Regions from separate parts of the Massilia niabensis genome, predicted to be linked through region 2. Evidence: riboswitches for the same ligand, from Rfam matches in the RefSeq annotation. Region 2 holds a riboswitch; each other region holds the start of a gene.
What was found. Region 2 has a riboswitch for thiamine pyrophosphate ahead of ACFPN5_RS08715 (beta/alpha barrel domain-containing protein). Riboswitches for the same ligand answer to the same signal wherever they lie in the genome.

Region 1 (6,349 bases), on a different contig from region 2:
CGAACCAGCTCACCACCGAAATCAGGACGATCCCCACGCCCGACCAGATCGCATACGCGATCCCCGTCGGCAGCACCCGCAGGCTGAAGGTCAGCAGGTAGAACGAGGCCGCGTAGCAGACGATCGTGAGCACGCTTGGCCACAGCCGGGTGAAATTGTCGGTCGCCTTCAGGGCCGTGGTGGCGATCACCTCGACGACGATGGCAAGGCCGAGGAACAGGTAGCTTTGGGTGAGAGTCATGGTAGCCGGGACGAGACAGGGAATAAAAAAGCGGCCCGCGGGCCGCTTCGGATGAAGCAGGAGGGTCTTAGCCTTCGCGATGCCAGACTTGCGAGCGGCCGAACATCGGCGCGCCGATGTAGCCGCGCACTTCGAGCTTCTGGCCGCCGTCGCGCAGCGTTGCCTTGCTCTTGTAAACCTTGCCCTTGGCCGGGTCGAGGATCTCGCCGCCGGTGTACTCGTCGCCGTCCTTTTTCAGGCCCGACACGATGGTCATGCCGATCATCGGCTGGTTCTTGCGCGAGTCGGTGCAGGCGACGCACTTCGGATTCTGGTCTTCGTTCGGGCCGCGGAACAGCTTCTCGATCTTGCCCTGCAGGGCGCCGTTTTCCTCGGTGACGCGCACCAGCGCTTTCGGCTTGCCGGTTTCGTCGTCGATGGTCTTCCACAGGCCGACTGGCGACGTATTCTGTGCCCAGGCGGCGGCGGACGTAAACAGCATGGTAGCGATGAGGCTGGCTTTGATCAGGGGTCGCATTTTTGGAGTCTCCGTTGTTGTAGTTACGCTGAAGGGGAGTGTAGCAAACCCTGTGCGCATCTTGGCAATAAAAAGGTTGCTGGATGTTTCAGCGCCCCCAGGTCAAAAAAAACGCGGCCACCAGGGCCGCGTTCATCATGCAGGGTGATTAAGCCGCTGCCAGCTTGCCCAGCTGTTCGCGCATCTTGTCGAGCGTTGCCGAGAAGTTCGCCAGGCGTTCCTTCTCCTGCGCCACCACCGCGGCCGGCGCGCGCGCGACAAAACTTTCGCTCGACAGCTTGTTGGTGGCCTTGCCGATCTCGCCTTCGAGGCGCGCGATCTCCTTCGACAGGCGCTCGCGCTCGGCGGCGACGTCGATCTCGACCTTCAGCATCAGCTTGGTCGTGCCGACGACCGACACGGCCGCCGGCGACTCCGGCAGCGCGTCGACGATCTGCACTTCCGCCAGCTTGCCGAGGGACTGGATGAACGGTGCGAAGCCTGCCATGTTGGCGCGGTCCGCGTCGTTGCCCGGCTCGACGATCAGCGGCACGCGCACCGACGGCGACAGCTTCATCTCGCCGCGCAGGTTGCGCGTTGCATTCGTCAAGTCCTTGAGCTGGGCCATCCAGCCTTCGGCCGATTCGCTGATCAGCGCTTCGTTGGCGATCGGGTAGGGCTGCAGCATGATGCTCGCCCGGTCCGCGCTCGGGGTCTTGCCGGCCATCGGCGCGATCGCCTGCCACAGCGCTTCGGTCACGAACGGGATGATCGGATGCGCCAGGCGCAGGATCACTTCCAGCACGCGCAGCAGGGTGTGGCGCGTGGCGCGCTGCTGCGCCTCGGTGCCTTGCTGGACCGTGACCTTGGCCACTTCCAGGTACCAGTCGCAGTACTCATCCCAGACGAATTTATAAATCGTGCTGGCGATGTTGTCGAAGCGGTAGTCCTCGAAACCTTTTGCCACTTCGAGCTCGGCGCGGTTCATCAGCGAGATGATCCAGCGGTCGGCCTGCGACAGGTCGGCTTCATCCGGCGCCCCGCAATCTTTCCCTTCCGTGTTCATCATCACGAAGCGGGTCGCGTTCCACAGCTTGTTGCAGAAGTTGCGATAACCTTCGGCGCGGCCCAGGTCGAAATTGATGTTGCGGCCGAGCGACGCGTAGCTCGCCATGGTGAAGCGCACGGCGTCGGTGCCGAAGGCCGGGATCCCGGCCGGGAATTCCTTGCGCGTGGCTTTCGCGATTTTCTCGGCGGCGCGCGGGTCCATCAGGCCGGCGGTGCGTTTCGCCACCAGCGACTCGACGTCGATGCCGTCGATCAGGTCGATCGGGTCGAGCGTATTGCCCTTCGACTTCGACATCTTCTGGCCGCTCGAATCGCGCACCAGGCCGTGCACGTAGACGGTCTCGAACGGCACCTTGCCGGTGAAGTGCGCGGTCATCATGACCATGCGCGCGACCCAGAAGAAGATGATGTCGAAACCGGTCACCAGCACCGACGACGGCAGGAACATCTCCATCTCCTTCGTCTGTTCAGGCCAGCCCATGGTCGAGAAGGGCACGAGGGCGGACGAGAACCAGGTATCGAGCACGTCTTCGTCGCGGCGCAATTCGCCGGTGATGCCTTGGGCTGCGGCCTTGGCTTTGGCTTCTTCCTCGTCGCGCGCGACGACGATGTTGCCGGCTTCATCGAACCAGGCCGGGATGCGGTGGCCCCACCACAGCTGGCGCGAGATGCACCAGTCCTGGATGTTCCCCAGCCACTGGTTATAGGTGGAGGTCCAGTTCTCGGGCACGAACTTGATTTCGCCGCTGGCGACTTTTTCCAGCGCCACTTCGGTGATCGACTTGCCCGGATTGAAGGTGCCTTCCGGCGCCGCCTTGGTCATGGCGACGAACCACTGGTCGGTCAGCATCGGCTCGATGACGACGCCGGTACGGTCGCCGCGCGGCACCATCAGCTTGTGCGGCTTGACCTGTTCGAGCAGGCCCAGGCCTTCCAGGTCGGCCACGATCTGCTTGCGCGCGGCAAAGCGGTCCAGGCCCTGGTACTGGCTTGGCGCGTTCTCGTTCATCTTCGCGTCGAGCGTCATGACCGTGATCGGCGCCAGGCCCGCGCGCTGGCCGACGGCGTAGTCGTTGAAGTCGTGGGCCGGCGTGATCTTCACGCAGCCGGTGCCGAATTCCTTGTCGACGTACGAGTCGGCGATGACCGGGATCTCGCGGCCTGTGAGCGGCAGCTTGAGCATCTTGCCATGCAGGTGGGTATAGCGTTCGTCCGTCGGGTCGACCGCCACAGCGACGTCGCCCAGCATGGTTTCAGGACGGGTCGTCGCCACCGTCAGGTGGCCCGAGCCGTCGGCCAGCGGGTACTGGATGTACCACATCGAGCCGTCTTCTTCGACCGAATCGACTTCCAGGTCAGACACGGCGGTGCCCAGCTTCGGGTCCCAGTTCACCAGGCGCTTGCCGCGGTAAATCAGGCCCTGCTCGTACAGGCGCACGAACACTTCCGAGACGGTCTTCGAGCGCGCTTCGTCCATCGTGAAGTACTCGCGGTCCCAGTCGGCCGACGCTCCCATGCGACGCATCTGGCCGGTGATGGTGTTGCCCGACTGTTCCTTCCACTCCCAGACCTTCTTGATGAATTCGTCGCGGCCGAGGTCGTGGCGCGAAATCTTCTGGGCGTCGAGCTGGCGCTCGACCACGATCTGGGTTGCGATGCCGGCGTGGTCGGTACCCGGGATCCAGGCCGTGTTATGGCCGCGCATGCGGTAGTAGCGCGTCAGGCCGTCCATCACGGTCTGGTTGAACGCGTGGCCCATGTGCAGCGTGCCAGTCACGTTCGGCGGTGGCAGCTGGATGCTGAACGACGGTTTGTCGGCGTCGAGGGTGGCGGCGAAGTACCCGCGCCCTTCCCACTCTGCGCGCCAGTATTGTTCGATGTCGGCTGGTTCGAAAGACTTGGCTAATTCCATGATAGGGGCGGTGTGATGTGCGAAAAAGAACATTATAGAGGAGGAGGGCAAAGATGCGGTCGCGGTCCCGCCGTCCCTTTACATTCTTTTTTGCCAACGCCGGCCGACGCGCTATAATTCGCCCGCTGCCGCCATGGCAGCAACCGCTAGGGGTCCTGCGTTTCATTGAAACGCGGGTGAGAAATACCCTCTGAACCTGATCTGGATAATGCCAGCGAAGGGAAGCTTCGAGAAGTTGCGGGGTGCGCGCATGCGCCTGCCCTGTGTCTCCGACTCCTTTGCTGGCTCCGCAAAGGAGCCACATGAATGCCCCACTTAGTTCCCCGCTAACGTTCGATGCCGCCACCGCCGAGGTGGATAGCGCCGCGATCGCCCCGTTTCCCAATTCCACCAAGGTCTTCATCGAAGGCAGCCGGCCTGACATCCGGGTGCCGATGCGCGCGGTGGCCCAGGCGGACACGCCGGCCAGCTTCGGCGGCGAAGCCAATCCGCCGGTCTTCGTCTACGATACCTCCGGTCCCTACACCGACCCCGCGGCCCGGGTCGACATCCGGCGCGGCCTGGCGGCCATGCGCGCCGGCTGGATCGCGGAGCGCGGCGATACCGAACAGCTGTCCGGCCCCAGCTCGGCCTACGGCGCAGGGCGCCTGCTCGACCCGGGCCTGGACGCGCTGCGTTTTGAGCTGCAACGCCAGCCGCGCCGCGCAAAAGCGGGCGCCAACGTCACCCAGATGCACTACGCGCGGCAAGGCATCATCACGCCCGAGATGGAATTCGTCGCCCTGCGCGAAAACCTGCAGCGCAGGCAATACCTGGCCGGGCTCGAAGCGAGCGGGCCGATGGGCCGGCGCACCGCCGAACTGCTGGGCCGCCAGCATCCGGGGCAGTCGTTCGGCGCGCACCTCCCGCAGGACATCACGCCCGAATTCGTGCGCGCGGAGGTGGCGCGCGGACGCGCCATCATCCCTGCCAACATCAACCACCCCGAGAGCGAGCCGATGATCATCGGCCGCAACTTCCTCGTCAAGATCAACGCGAATATCGGCAATTCGGCGGTGACCTCGTCGATCGGGGAAGAGGTCGAGAAGATGACCTGGGCGATCCGCTGGGGCGCCGACAACGTGATGGACCTCTCGACCGGCAAGCACATCCACGAAACGCGCGAATGGATCATCCGCAACAGCCCGGTGCCGATCGGGACCGTGCCGCTGTACCAGGCGCTGGAAAAAGTGAATGGCAAAGCCGAGGAGCTCACCTGGGAGATCTACCGCGACACGCTCGTCGAACAGGCCGAGCAGGGCGTCGACTACTTCACCATCCATGCCGGCGTGCGCCTCGCGTATGTGCCGATGACGGCCCAACGCTTGACGGGAATTGTGTCGCGCGGCGGCTCGATCATGGCCAAGTGGTGCCTGGCGCACCATCGGGAGTCCTTCCTGTACACGCATTTCGAGGAAATCTGCGACATCATGAAGGCCTACGACGTCGCCTTCAGCCTGGGCGACGGCCTGCGCCCCGGCTCGATCTACGACGCCAACGACAAGGCGCAGCTGGCCGAACTGGCGACGCTCGGCGAACTGACGCAAATCGCGTGGCGGCACGACGTGCAGACCATGGTCGAAGGCCCGGGCCACGTGCCGCTGCACCTCATCAAGGAAAACATGGACCTGCAGCTGGCCGAGTGCCGCGAGGCGCCGTTCTACACGCTCGGACCGCTCACCACCGACATTGCGCCCGGCTACGACCACATCACCTCCGGCATCGGGGCGGCCACGATCGGCTGGTACGGCACAGCCATGCTGTGCTACGTGACCCCGAAGGAGCACCTCGGCCTGCCCGACAAGGCGGACGTGAAAGACGGGATCATCACCTACAAGATTGCCGCCCATGCGGCGGACCTGGCCAAGGGCCACCCGGGGGCGCAGATCCGCGACAACGCCCTGTCGAAAGCGCGCTTCGAATTCCGCTGGGAAGACCAGTTCAACCTGGGCCTGGACCCGGACAAGGCGCGCGCCTTCCACGACGAGACGCTGCCGAAGGAATCGAGCAAGGTCGCGCACTTCTGTTCAATGTGCGGGCCGCATTTCTGTTCCATGAAGATCACGCAGGAGGTGCGTGCCTACGCGGCCGCCAATGGCGTCGACGAGGGGCAGGCGCTGGCGCGCGGCATGCAGGAAAAGGCCGTCGAATTCGTGCGCGGCGGCGCCCAACTCTACCGCGAGGTGTGACCCATGCTTTCCATGAAATCCCTCGAGATCGAACTCAATGGCCAGCCCTACCGCCTGGCGGCAGGGCAGAGCCTAGACGACCTGGTGCGAGCGCTAGGCGTCGGGCAGCAGGCGGTGGCGCTGGCGGTCAACCGCGAAGTGGTACCACGCCAGCAATGGGCCGGCCGCGCGCTCCTGCCGCGCGACCGGGTAGACATCGTGCGCGCCATCGGTGGCGGCTGAAAGGAATGATATGAACGACGAATTATTGAGCGACGATTACTTGACCATTGCCGGGCGCCGCTACCGCTCGCGCCTGCTGGTGGGCAGCGGCAAATACCGCGACCTCGACGAGACGCGCGCCGCCACCCTGGCCGCCGAAGCCGAGATCGTGACGGTGGCGATCCGCCGCGTGAACATCGGCC
Region 2 (6,349 bases):
GCCCAATTTCATTCGGATAATCGAAATTATCGAATGCATCCAGCAGCTGCATGTCAGAGCGCGAGGTTTCGATCGTGATCACGTCGGCGTCCATATCGGCAACCGACGCGATGATATCGTTGAACTCCGAATAGCACATGTGGGTGTGGATCTGAGTCTGGTCTGCCACGCCGTTGGCGGCGATGCGGAAGCATTCGATCGCCCAACTCAAGTATTCCTTCCACTGAGCCCTGCGCAACGGCAGGCCTTCACGTAGCGCCGCCTCGTCGATCTGAATCACGCGCACTCCGGCTTTTTCCAGATCCAGCACTTCTTCCCGAATAGCCAGGGCAAGCTGCCTGCATGATGTCGAGCGAGGCTGATCGTCGCGGACAAAGGACCAGTTCAGGATAGTGACCGGACCGGTCAGCATGCCTTTCATCGGCTTCTCGGTCAGCGACTGCGCATAGGTGGTCCATTCCACCGTCATCGCTTTGGGGCGGCGGATGTCGCCGAACAGGATCGGCGGCTTCACGCATCGCGAGCCGTACGACTGCACCCAGCCGAACTGGCTGAAAACGTAGCCTTCGAGCTGTTCGCCGAAGTATTCGACCATATCGTTGCGTTCGGCCTCACCATGGACCAGGACATCCAGGCCGAGCGCTTCCTGTTCGCGTACGCCGCGTTCGATCTCTGCCTGCATTGCCTTCTTATAGCCGGTTTCGTCGAGCGTCCCGGCCTTGAAGGCGCTGCGGGCCCGGCGGATTTCCACCGTTTGCGGGAAGGAGCCAATGGTCGTGGTCGGATACACGGGCAGCTTTAGTCGCTTGGCCTGTTCAGCGGCGCGGCGGGCATAGTTGCTGTTGCGTGTACTCAGCTTGGCGTCGATCTCGGCAACAGCCCTTTGCACGACCGGATTCATCACGCGCGGCGATGCACTACGGCTGGCTAACGCCGCCTGGTTGGCCGCCAATGCCTCCCTCACCGAAGCACGACCGGCCCGCAGCCCTTGCGCCAGCACCCGCAGTTCCTCGAGTTTTTGCACTGCAAAAGCCAGCCAGGGTTTGATCTCGGCATCGAGATTCTGCTCGCTGCTCAGGTCTACCGGAACGTGCAGGAGCGAGCACGAAGGCGCGATCCATAGTTTGTCGCCGAGGCGCTTGGCTAGCGGTTCGAGCCAATCCAGCACCGCAGTCAGGTCGGTTCTCCAGATATTGCGGCCGTTTATGACGCCCAAGGACAGCACCTTGTGGTCCGGCCACAAATTGAGGAGCGGTTGTAGATCATCACGACCGGTGACCGCATCGACGTGCAAGCCTGCCACTGGCAAGTTGACCGCCAAGTAGCGGTTTTCCTCCAGCTGGCCGAAATAGGTGGCGAGCAGCAGCTTGACGCGGCAAGCCTTCAACTGGTGATAGGCAAAATTCAAAGCATGTTGCCAATCCTGAGTCAGCTCGGTAACCAGGATGGGCTCATCGACCTGTACCCATTCCACGCCTTGTTCAGCAAGTGTTTCCAACAACTGTGCGTATACATCGAGCAGGGATGGCAGCAGCGTTAATTTATTGGAATCGTCTTTTGCTTTGCCCAACGCCAGGTAGGTAACGGGGCCGATAATCACCGGCTTGGCTTTGACGCCTTGCCGCTTCGCTTCCCCTAGCTGCTCGACCAGACGTGTGGCGTCGAGCTTGAACTCGGTAGCTGCCGAGAACTCTGGCACGATATAGTGGTAATTGGTGTCGAACCACTTGGTCATTTCACCAGCTGCTACATTGCTGCAACAGGCATGCGGCTCTGTAGCCGACTGCGCCGAACGGCCTCGGGCCACGCGAAAGTAATTGTCCAGCTGATCGCCTTTCAAATTGCTCACGCGCTCGGGCAGGTTGCCCAATGTAAAACTCATGTCCAGCACCTGGTCATAAAAAGCGAAGTCACCCACCGGTACCAGATCCAGTCCGGCCTGGTCCTCCCAGTGGCGCTTGCGCAGTCTGGCCCCAAGGTCTTGCAGGGCATCGCGCGCGAATTCGCCCTTCCAATATGCCTCCAGGGCGAACTTCAGTTCCCGCGTGGCGCCGATGCGGGGAAAGCCGAGATTGTGGACGGTAATCATGGAAAAGATCCTAAATAGTTTTCAGACGGTCATAATAGAGACCGCCATACGATGAAGTAAAATGGTCTTTTTTCACATATCCATGAATATCGCTCATATATCATGCTCGAACGCATCCATCTCGCGACTTTGCTGGAAGTTGAAAAGCAAGGGTCATTGACTGCCGCGGCAGAAGTCCTTCACGTAACGCAGTCGGCGCTCAGCCATAGTATGAAAAAACTGGAGCAACAACTGGGAACGGATATCTGGTTGCGAGAGGGACGAAGCCTGCGTCTGACACAAGCGGGTCAATATCTCCATGTAGTTGCGCAGCGTCTGCTACCGCAGTTCTCGCTAGCCGAGGAACGATTAAGGCAATATGCTCAAGGCGAGCGCGGCACACTACGTATTGGCATGGAGTGCCATCCTTGCTACCAATGGCTGCTGAAAATCGTTTCGCGCTACCTCTCGGCTTGGCCGTTGGTCGATGTCGACGTGAAGCAGAAGTTCCAGTTTGGCGGAATCGGTGCACTGTTTGGGTTTGATATAGATTTGCTGGTAACACCTGATCCATTGTTCAAACCAGGTCTGCATTTCGAACCCGTATTTGCTTACGAACAGGTGCTGGTCGTGCACAAAGAGCACCCTTGGGCAAACCAGGAAGAGGTGGCGCCAGAGCAGCTCAACGAGGAAACCCTGATTACCTATCCTGTTCCGATCGAACGGCTGGACATATACAATATGTTTCTGCTGCCAGCGAACTGTGCGCCACGCAGGCACAAAACAATCGAAACAACCGATATCATGCTGCAGATGGTAGCCAGTGGCCGTGGCGTGACGGCATTGCCCAAATGGCTCGTGACGGACTATGCGCCGCATCTCCAACTTCGTACCTTGCGGCTTGGACCAGCAGGCATCAAAAAGCATATTTACCTTGGCGTCCGCGAATCCGACTACGCCATCGACTACTTGCAATCATTTATCGAGTTTGCGCGCCAGGCAGACCGCTATCCGTTATGAGGCCATCAGTTATCGGATGCGACAAGACTGCGTGGGCCATGTCGCGTCGACGCCCGGATGCCTGACAATTCCCGAATTGCCGGCTTGGCACGAACCGTTTAAAATCTGCTCTGCCGAACAAGGGCAAACGCTAGGGGTCCTGCATGTCGCGAACGCGACCTGCGGGTGAGAAACACCCTCTGAACCTGATCTGGGTAATGCCAGCGAAGGGAAGCATATTGATACTGGCCGTGTGCCGTCTCTCTACACTCCTTCGCTGGCTCCTGCTCAATCCATCGGGAAGCCAACAAGGAGCCACATGAATACCCCTACCCCCAAATTCCTCTCAGCCACCGCCATGGTGGACGAGGCGGCAACCCGCCCAATGCCGAAGTCACGCGGGATCGATGTACAGTATTCGGTGACGACGTCCGCCGGGATCGTCGACCGGGCCAGGGCCGAGCTCTTGCTGTCATGTGTCGTCATCGGCGGCATAACGACGCATAACGTCGCGCAGGAAATCGGCGTTGCAGTGCACGAATTGGCAGGCCTGTTTACATGACGGAACGGCGCGGACCGATGAAAGTCATCGTACTGGGTGCGGGCGTGGTGGGAACGGCGTCCGCATGGTACTTGCGGCAGGCAGGGCATGAAGTCACGGTGCTCGAACGCCAGCCTGGCCCCGCGCTGGAGACGAGCTTCGCGAATGGTTGCCAGATTTCGGTTTCGCACGCCGAGCCCTGGGCCAATCCCGCCACCTTGCTCAAGGTATTGCGCTCGCTCGGGCGCCAGGACGCGCCGTTGCTGTTCCGCCCGCGCGGCGATCCGCTGCAATGGCGTTGGTGCCTGCAATTCGTGCGCGAATGCCAGCCGGCGCGCGTTGCCGCCAACCTGAGCCGGATCGTCGCCATCGCCGATTACAGTCGCCGTAGCCTGCGGGCCCTGCGTGCGGAAACGGGGATCGAATACGACAGCTTGGCGCGCGGGATACTGCATTTCTATACCGACCAGCAGGAGTTCGACAGGGCCTGCCGCGCTGCGGCGGCAATACGTGAACTGGGCTGCCCGCGCGTGACGATCGACGCCGACGAGGTGGTGCGCATCGAGCCTGCCCTGGCCGCGGCGCGCGCCAGGCTGGTGGGCGGCGACTTCACCGCCAGCGACGAATCGGGTGACGTCTACAAATTCACGTCGCAGCTGGCAGCAAAGGGTCAGGCGGCCGGCATTCGCTTCCGCTACAACATGACCGCGACACGCATGCTTGCCGAGGCCGGTAAAGTCACCGGCGTGGAAGTGATCGATGGCGAAGGCAGACATCAGGCGCTGCATACAGACACCTTCGTCGTGGCCCTCGGGAGTTTTTCGGCCACGTTGCTCGCCCCGCTGGGAGTCAAGCTGTTGGTCTATCCCGGCAAAGGCTATTCGGCAACCTACCCGATCATCAGCGCGGCTGCAGCACCGACCGTGTCGCTGACCGACGACGGCCACAAGCTCGTGCTGTCTCGGCTGGGATCGCGCCTGCGCGTGGCCGGCACCTGCGAATTGAACGGGTATTCGCGCGCATTGGACACCATCCGCTGCGAGGCGGTCACGCGCCGCGTGCGCGAACTGTTCCCCGAGGCCTGCGACTACGATCGCGCAAGCTACTGGGCGGGCCTGCGGCCGCTGACGCCATCGAACGTACCGTACATCGGCACGACACGCTATGCCAACCTGTACCTTAATACCGGGCACGGCACGCTGGGATGGACGATGGCTTGCGGCTCCGGGCGGGCGCTGGCCGATATTGTTTCGGGCCGCAGGCCTGAAATCGAGCTCACATCCTGCGGTGAATAGCGTGGTTTTGTACCGGCAGTCAGGCAAGCGCCCGGGCGCCCATGCATGGCGCATGAGCGCTCGGGTCTACGGACAGCGAGCCCAGGCGAGATGACGGTCACTGTCACTCATTCCATCGGGTTGTCCCGCCGCTTTCTGCCCGCCCGGAAGTCACACTTTTTCTTCATCGGAGGTCCGTGCTTGCTACGCGTTTAGAACGAGTGGCGCACGCCGACGTTGAACACCGATGGATCGGCACCGAAGGCGGTGGCTGGCGGGGCGAAGGTGCCGCCGGCCGAGGTCAGGCCGAAGTTGCCGGTGCCGTTGTTGTTTACGCGGGCGTAGGTGCTGTACAGGTTGGTGCGCTTTGACAGGGTGTAGCTGTAGGCCAGCGTGAAGCCCTTGCCGCGGCCGTTGCCTGCCTCCTGGCGCTGCTGGTGGGCGGCGACGAAGAACTTGTTGGCGCCGAGGGTGTAGTTGCCGCCCAGGATCAGGTACTTGAACTCGTTGTTCGGGCCGGTCAGGTCGGCCTCCGAATAGCTGCCGCGCACTTCGAAGGCGCCGAAGGTGAGGCCGGCGCCGAATGCGAACTCCTTGTCGTCGCCGGTGGCCAGGCGCTCGACGCGCTGGTAGCCGGCGCCCACGTACACCGGGCCGTTGCGGTATTCCAGCGCGGCGCCGGCCAGGTCGCCCGACGGTTCGCTCTCGTTGCGCTCGCCTGCGCTGTACGCGGCCAGGCCGGTGAAGCCGGCGATGGATTCGCTCTTGTAGTTGACCGAGTTCGACAGGCGGCGGGTCAGGCGGTTGGCGCCGAAGCTACCCAGGTTCGAACCATAGAAGCCATGGCCGAGCGGGTCGCTGGCCTGCACCACGGCCGCGATCGGGCCGTATTCGCGGCCGACGGTCACGGTGCCGAACGCGCCTTGCAGGCCGACGACGGCGCGGCGCTGGAACAGGCCGGCGGCATCCTGCGCGCCAGTGTCCAGGGCGAGACCGGCTTCAAAGTTGAAGAGCGCCTTCAGGCCGTTGCCCAGGTCCTCGGTGCCGCGAAAACCGATGCGGCTGGTGGACTGGGTGCCCGAGCTGATCACGGTGCGCGCGCCCACGCCTGGGGCATCGGTGTCTTCGCGGCCGACCGAGGCATCGGCAATGCCGTAGATCGTCACGTTGGTCTGCGCGTGGGCCGCCAGCGGCAGGATGGATAACAGGGCGATGGCAAGGCTCGTCTTCTTCATTGATGCTCTCCGGTTGTTGATATGGGGTTTTCCGAAACGCCGTTCTCGTTGTCTTTCAGGACAAAAACGAGCAGTTGCAAAACGCTAACGCTACCAGTGCATCTGTGATAATGCCACGAATCATTAGCTCTTTACTTATTCGGTTTCCGTGAAGCATGTGCGCTGGGGCAAAATTGCGCATGATTCACCACAAAGCTTTGCCCCAAACCTGTGATCCTGTTGTTTGTAGGCG
Region 3 (6,349 bases), on a different contig from region 2:
GTAGCGCAGGCCCGCGTGCAGCGCCAGGTCGGGCGTGAGCGTGATGATGTCCTGCACGAACAGGGAGCGCTCGCGGTCGCGGAAGCGCTCGCTCACCGGCCCGGTCACAGGGTTGCCGGGCGCCGGATCGACGACCTGGTTGTTGTAGATGTTGCTGGAGCCCGCGTAGTCGTAGACGTAGTCGCCGTAGCGGTTGTGGCGTTCGGCATAGGCGACGCCGGCGGTGAGCACGTGGCGCAGGCCGGCCGCGGCGAAGTGGCCCTGTACATGGGCCTGGATGCCGAACGGGGTCTTGCGCTCGCCGGTGCTCTGGTAGTCATAGACATCGTAGTCGCCGTTCGAGCAGTAGCCCGGATAGAAGCCTTCGCCTTCGTTGCTGCAGCCGTAGGGGAAGGCGGTGAAATCGTCGCGCTTGAACCAGTGCTTGTTGGCCGTGACGACGGCGCGCCACTCGGCGTTCAGGCGGTAGTCGAAGCGCAGGCCGAGGTTGGCGCTGTCGGTGTCGACCGGTTTCGTCCATGGCTGCGCGTTGAGCAGGGTCTTCGGCGACACGTTCTGCGGCCGGGCGACACCGCGGATCAGCTGGTAGCCGGGGGCGGTGATTTGCTCCTTGTGCTGGAAGTCCATGTCCAGCTGGAGGAGGGCATCGGGCGTGATCTGCCAGTCGAATGCGCCGGAGGCGAACTGGCGCTTGCCGTCGGCGCCTTCCACGTAAGAGCGCAGGCGCTCGGCGGCGGCATTGATACGGTAACCGAAGCGGCGGTCCTCGAAGCGCCCGCCCAGGTCGACCGCGCCGTACAGCGTGCCGCGCTCGCGCGCTTCGACCGTCACCGAACGCAGCGGCGCCTCGGTCGGGCGCTTGGTGACGAAGTTCAGGATCCCGCCGGGCGCGGCCAGGCCCGCCTGCATGCCGGCCACGCCCTTGAGCAGCTCGAAGCGCTCCTTGTTTTCCAGCGGGATCTGGGTGTCGGCCGGAATGGCGATGCCGTCCTTGCGGTAGCCCGTGTTGTTGTTCAACATGAAGCCGCGCACCGAGAACTGCTCGGCATAGCCGATGGCGTTGTAGGCGTCGCCGACCGAGGCGTCATAGGCGACCGCTTCGCTGGCGCTGCGGATCGACAGGTCCTGCATCTGGCCGCGGTCGATGGCGGTGATCGAGCTCGGGGTGTCGATGATGGCCGTTTCGCCGAAGCCGCCGACGCTGGCGCGCTCGCTGACCGACCATTTGCTGCCGGTCACGTGAACCGAGGCAATCGGCTCGGCCGTCTGGGCGGACGCGTTAACGCTGAAAGCCTGCGCGATGGCGCAGGCGAGGAGGGAATGCTTCAACACTGGTGTCATTGGTGTGCTCAGGATTTGAGCGACGCGAACGTGCGAACGCGGCGCTTTTAAACAAAAAGCCGGAGCCAACGTGGGGGAAGGGCAAACAAAGATGGGGACTGCGTTGCGCTTTCCTTCGCTGGCATTATCCAGATCAGGTACGAAGGGTATCTCTCACCCGGAACGCGAATTCCAGGACCCCTAGCGAGCCGCGAGTGTACCACGGCCCGGGCGGGCCGTGGTGGTTCTGTCAATTACACTTCCGCCGTTTCCCGCAGCGGCGAGGCGTGCTCGTGGTGCGAGCGCGCATGCAGCAGGTGGCGCTGCAGCGTTGCGCGCGCGCCGTCGCCGATGGCGCGCCAGTAGTCGCGACGCTGGGCCGCGCGCTTGCGGTGCTTGGACGGCATGTCGGCTAGCGGCTTGAGGTAGAAGGGCAGGGCGATCAGCCAGGCGTTGCCGGGCATCTCGACGCCGCCCAGGATTTTCCAGAAGCCGTCATAGGCGTTGGCGAAGTGCTTGACGTCCTGCGGGTCGTAGGCAATGTGCGAGGTGCACTTCACGGCCAGCACCTGCTCCATCCCGACCGCCTGCGCCACGCCCTGCATCGCCGCGAAGCAGAAGAAGCTGGGCGAATTGTTCGGGAAGCAGCGCTCGAAGGCCTCGAAGGCTTCGTTCGATTCGTTCCAGCGCCCTTGGTTGCGCGCAATAAAGGGCACCAGCGGCCTCGGCACGCCGGCAATGGCCCCATCGATCCAGGAGAAGGACAGCCGGTGCAGCACCTTGCCGTCGGCGATCAGCGCCAGCGTCAGGTCGCCCTCGGCATTCATGCGCGAGGCCATCTCGAGCCGGATCAGGAATTCGCTCTCGTCGACGGTATGCCGCCACAGCGTCAGGCCGCCCGCCGCGTACACCGCCTGCTTGTAGGCGGCGTTGAAGGTCGTCTCCTCGAAGCGGTAATGCGACAGCACGCACTGCACACGCTGGCGTGCGCTCAGGCCCTGCACCAGGTAGCCGCGGTGGCTCAGGTGGTGGAAGGGATCGTCGCCGGGCGCGGCCATCACATAGTTGCGGTAGACATCGAGCTGGCACAGGGCGGCATGGTCGCGGTAAAACAGCATGACGCGGGCGCTGCGCAGGGTCGACAGCACCCAGGAGGTGAACGGCAGCCGCCTGCGATGGGCCAGCCAGTGGCGGGTGAGGTGAGCGAGGATCATGGGGCGGTCCTTCGAAGACGTCGGGTTGCGGACAGGTTCATGGTGTCCTACCTGACGGCCTCGGGAGGTGAGATTGCTCAAGAGAAACAAATTCTTTAGGGCAATATTCCTCTTGGCACGGCCGCGCGCTGTCAACATGGTTCTTCCCTCAGGCGTATCTGTTTTTGTGTCGAACGTTCACGTTCGTTTCCTGAAAGATACCATACGTCACGGGCGCGGCCCCGCCAAATTCTGTTCCATACTCGTGGCTCCACCATGGCGGAGGGGAAGATGGCTTACGAACTGTTCTATTGGCCCGGCATTCAGGGACGGGGCGAATTCGTCCGCCTGGTGCTGGAAGAAGCAGGCGAAGATTACGCGGACGTGGCGCGCGGGCCGGGCGGGGTCGACGCCATGATGGCCGCGCTGAAGGAAGGCCCGACACCGGCGTTCGCGCCGCCTTTCCTGCGGGCCGGCGGCATGACGATCGGCCAGACGGCGGCAATCCTGATGTTCCTCGGCGAACGCCACGGCCTGGCGCCGCAAGACACGGCCGGGCGCCTCTGGACCCATCAACTGCAGCTGACCGTCGCCGACCTGGTCGCCGAGGCCCACGACACCCACCATCCGCTCGGCGCCGGCCTGTATTACGAAGACCAGAAGGAAGAGGCGCGCCGGCGGGCTGCGCAATTCACCGCGGAGCGCATCCCGAAATTCCTGAATTATTTCGGGCATGTGCTGGGCGAGCAGGACTTCCTGCTGGGGGCGCAACTCACCTATGCCGACCTGTCGCTGTTCCAGGTGCTCGAGGGCCTCGACTATGCCTTCCCGAACGCACTCGTGCGCACGCTGGCCGAGCACCCGAACCTGGCCGCTTTCCGCCAGCGCATCGCCACGCGCCCGCGCCTTGCCGCCTATCTGAGCTCGCCGCGCCGGCTGCCGTTCAACGAGGAGGGCATTTTCCGGCGCTACCCGGAGCTCGATACCTAGGGCTTAGTCCCAGGCTGGCGCGAACTCGGGGCCGACCAGGCGTTCGCCGCGGTCGAATGCGTCGATGGCGGCGATGTCAGCGGATGCCAGCACGAGCTGCGCCGCAGCCAGGTTGGCCGCCAGATTGGCGCGCTGCGTTGACGAAGGAATGACCGCGTGGCCCTTGGCCAGCGACCAGGCCAGGGCGACCTGCGCCGGCGTGGCCTGCAGGCGGGCCGCGATGCCTCGCACGGTCGGATCCTTGAGCACCTTGCCGTAGGCCAGCGGCATGTACGCCGTCAACCGGATGCCGTGGGCCGCTGCGAAGGCGGCGACGGCGCGGTTTTGCAGGTAGGGGTGCAGCTCGACCTGGTTGGTGGCGATGTTGGGCGCGCCCACCGCATCGATCGCCTCGGTCAGGAGCGGAATCGTGAAGTTGGAGACGCCAATCGCCCGCGTCAGGCCGAGTGCGCGCGCTTCCAGCAGCGCCGCCATCGATTCGGCCACCGCTACCTTGCCGCCCGGGGAGGGCCAATGGATCAGCGTCAGGTCGAGGCTGTCGAGGCGCAGTTTGTGCAGGCTTTGTTTCAGGCTCGGGATGAGGGCGTCGCCGGCCAGGTGATCGATCCAGATCTTGGTGGTGACGAAGACCTCGCCGCGCGGCACGCCGCTGTTGGCGAGTGCTGCGCCGACCTCAGCCTCGTTCCCATAGATCTGGGCGGTGTCGATGTGACGGTAGCCGAGGTCGAGGGCATTGGCGACGCTGTCAATGGCCTGCTGGCCCTGCAGGCGGAAAGTGCCGGCGCCGATGGTAGGGAGGTTCATGTCGGGTTCCTTGATGTATTGAGTCTTAAACGAGTATCAAACAAGTGCGTCGGTACGGGTGGGTGTGCGCAGCGCACGGGTATCGCGGCGGTCGAGGTGGCCGGCAAAGGTGGTCAGGGTCAGCGCGCCGAGGACGATGGCGGCGCCGATCGGTGGCGTCGCCATCAGGCCGAGCTCCCCCACGACCAGGCCGCCGCCCCAGGCGCCGAGGGCGATGCCGAGGTTGAAGGCGGCGATGTTCAGGCCGGATGCCATGTCGAGTGCGCCAGGCGCATCGCGTTCGGCGCGCTGGACGACATACAGCTGCAGCGCCGGCACGTTGCCGAAGGCGACCGCGCCCCAGGCCAGCACCGTGGCCACCACCAGCACCGGGTGCGGTGCGGTGAAACTCAGCACGGCCAGGACGGCGGCAAGCAGCCCGAACACGACCTGGAGGGCGCGCACCGGTCCCTTGCGGTCGGCCAGCCGGCCGCCCCAGATATTGCCGGCTGCGACCGATACGCCATACACCAGCATCACCAGGCTCACACTCGACGGCGCGAAGCCGGCCACGTCCTGCAGGATCGGTGCGAGATAGGTAAAGGCGATGAACGAGCCGCCGTAGCCGAGCGTCGTGATCGCATACACCAGCAGCAGGCGCGGTTTCTTCAGCACGGCGAACTGCTCGGCCAGGCGGGCAGGCTTGGCTCCACCGATCGACGCCGGCACCAGCAGCCAGCTGCCGATCATCGCCACCACGCCGAGCAGGGCGACGGCGAGAAACGTCGATTGCCAGCCGAACTGCTGGCCGATCCAGGTGCCGAGCGGCACCCCGGTCACCAGGGCCACGGTCAGGCCGGTGAACATCAGCGCGATCGCGCGCGCCGCCTGGGCTTTCGGCACCAGGCTGGTGGCGATCGTCGAACCGATCGAAAAGAACACGCCGTGCGCCAGGCCGGTCAGGACGCGCGCCGCCATCAAGGATGCGTAACCGGGCGCCACCGAGGCGACGAGGTTGCCGACGGTGAACAGCAGCATCAACCCGATCAGGAGCTGCTTGCGCGGCACGCGGGCGGTCAGGGCCGTGAGCACGGGGGCGCCGACCGCGACGCCAAGCGCATACACGCTCACGAGCAGGCCGGCGGAAGGGACGGACACGCCGAGGCTGGCGGCCACATCCGGAATGAGGCCGACGATCACGAATTCGGTGGTGCCGATGGCGAAAGCGCTCAAGGTGAGCGCCCAGAGGGCAAGTGGCATGGTTTCTCCTGTAGCCGATGAAAGGAAGCGCAGTGTGCGCGGATCGGCTCGGGAGAAAAATGCTCTGGCGTAGAATACACTTTTGACTGGGAGTCACGAATGATCGATGTCGAGGCCTTGATTGCCTTCTCCGCCGTCATGGATACGGGGTCGTTCACGATGGCCGCGCAGCAACTCGGGCAGACGCCCTCGGGCGTGTCGCGCACCATCGCCCGGCTCGAGAAGCAGCTCGGCCTGACGCTGCTGCAGCGGACCACCCGCCGCCTACACCTGACCGACGAGGGCGCCTGGCTGCTGGCGCGGGCGCGCACCCTGCTGGCCGAGCTGGCCAATACGGAAGCCGAGGCGGCCGCGCGGCGCTCGCAGCCGGCCGGCCTGGTGCGCGTGAATGCGGCAACGCCCGCACTCGACCACCTGCTCGCGCCCCTGGTGCCGGCCTTCCTCGACGCCTATCCGCTGGTGCAGCTGGAACTGACGAGCGGCGAAACCGTGGTCGACCTGATCGAGGAACGGGCCGACCTGGCGATTCGCATCGGACACCTGCCGGATTCGACGCTGAACGCGCGCCGCCTCGGATCCAGCCGCATCCGCGTACTGGCTGCGCCCGCCTACCTGGAGCGCCACCGAATGCCGGACACGGTGGACGACCTGGCCCGGCACCGCCTGCTGGGCTTTTCCGCGCCGGCTTCACTCAATACCTGGCCGCTCAGGCATGACGGCGGCGAGGGCTTGACGGTCGAGCCGGCGGTGACGGCCTCGAGTGGAGAGACGGTGCGCCACCTGGCGCTGGCCGGGGCCGGCAT

Region 1: linked by a shared signal. The riboswitch ahead of thiC (phosphomethylpyrimidine synthase ThiC) and the one ahead of ACFPN5_RS08715 (beta/alpha barrel domain-containing protein) in region 2 are both predicted to bind thiamine pyrophosphate.
Region 3: linked by a shared signal. The riboswitch ahead of ACFPN5_RS20215 (TonB-dependent siderophore receptor) and the one ahead of ACFPN5_RS08715 (beta/alpha barrel domain-containing protein) in region 2 are both predicted to bind thiamine pyrophosphate.

Annotation. Positions count from the first base shown of each region.
Region 1 covers NZ_JBHSMU010000003.1:436,036-442,384, reverse strand. Annotated here, with positions in the region: gene ACFPN5_RS02100 (SMR family transporter) at 1-241, opposite strand, end outside; gene ACFPN5_RS02095 (DUF2147 domain-containing protein) at 309-758, opposite strand; gene ACFPN5_RS02090 (valine--tRNA ligase) at 907-3,717, opposite strand; TPP riboswitch at 3,856-3,957, shown strand; gene thiC (phosphomethylpyrimidine synthase ThiC) at 4,020-5,945, shown strand; gene thiS (sulfur carrier protein ThiS) at 5,949-6,167, shown strand; gene ACFPN5_RS02075 (thiazole synthase) at 6,178-6,349, shown strand, end outside.
Region 2 covers NZ_JBHSMU010000009.1:138,078-144,426, reverse strand. Annotated here, with positions in the region: gene metE (5-methyltetrahydropteroyltriglutamate--homocysteine S-methyltransferase) at 1-2,089, opposite strand, end outside; gene ACFPN5_RS08720 (LysR family transcriptional regulator) at 2,192-3,088, shown strand; TPP riboswitch at 3,211-3,317, shown strand; gene ACFPN5_RS08715 (beta/alpha barrel domain-containing protein) at 3,387-3,629, shown strand; gene ACFPN5_RS08710 (D-amino acid dehydrogenase) at 3,647-4,903, shown strand; gene ACFPN5_RS08705 (porin) at 5,095-6,117, opposite strand.
Region 3 covers NZ_JBHSMU010000015.1:1,296,144-1,302,492, forward strand. Annotated here, with positions in the region: gene ACFPN5_RS20215 (TonB-dependent siderophore receptor) at 1-1,332, opposite strand, end outside; TPP riboswitch at 1,435-1,533, opposite strand; gene ACFPN5_RS20220 (DUF535 family protein) at 1,575-2,534, opposite strand; gene ACFPN5_RS20225 (glutathione S-transferase) at 2,805-3,503, shown strand; gene dkgB (2,5-didehydrogluconate reductase DkgB) at 3,507-4,307, opposite strand; gene ACFPN5_RS20235 (MFS transporter) at 4,344-5,546, opposite strand; gene ACFPN5_RS20240 (LysR family transcriptional regulator) at 5,646-6,349, shown strand, end outside.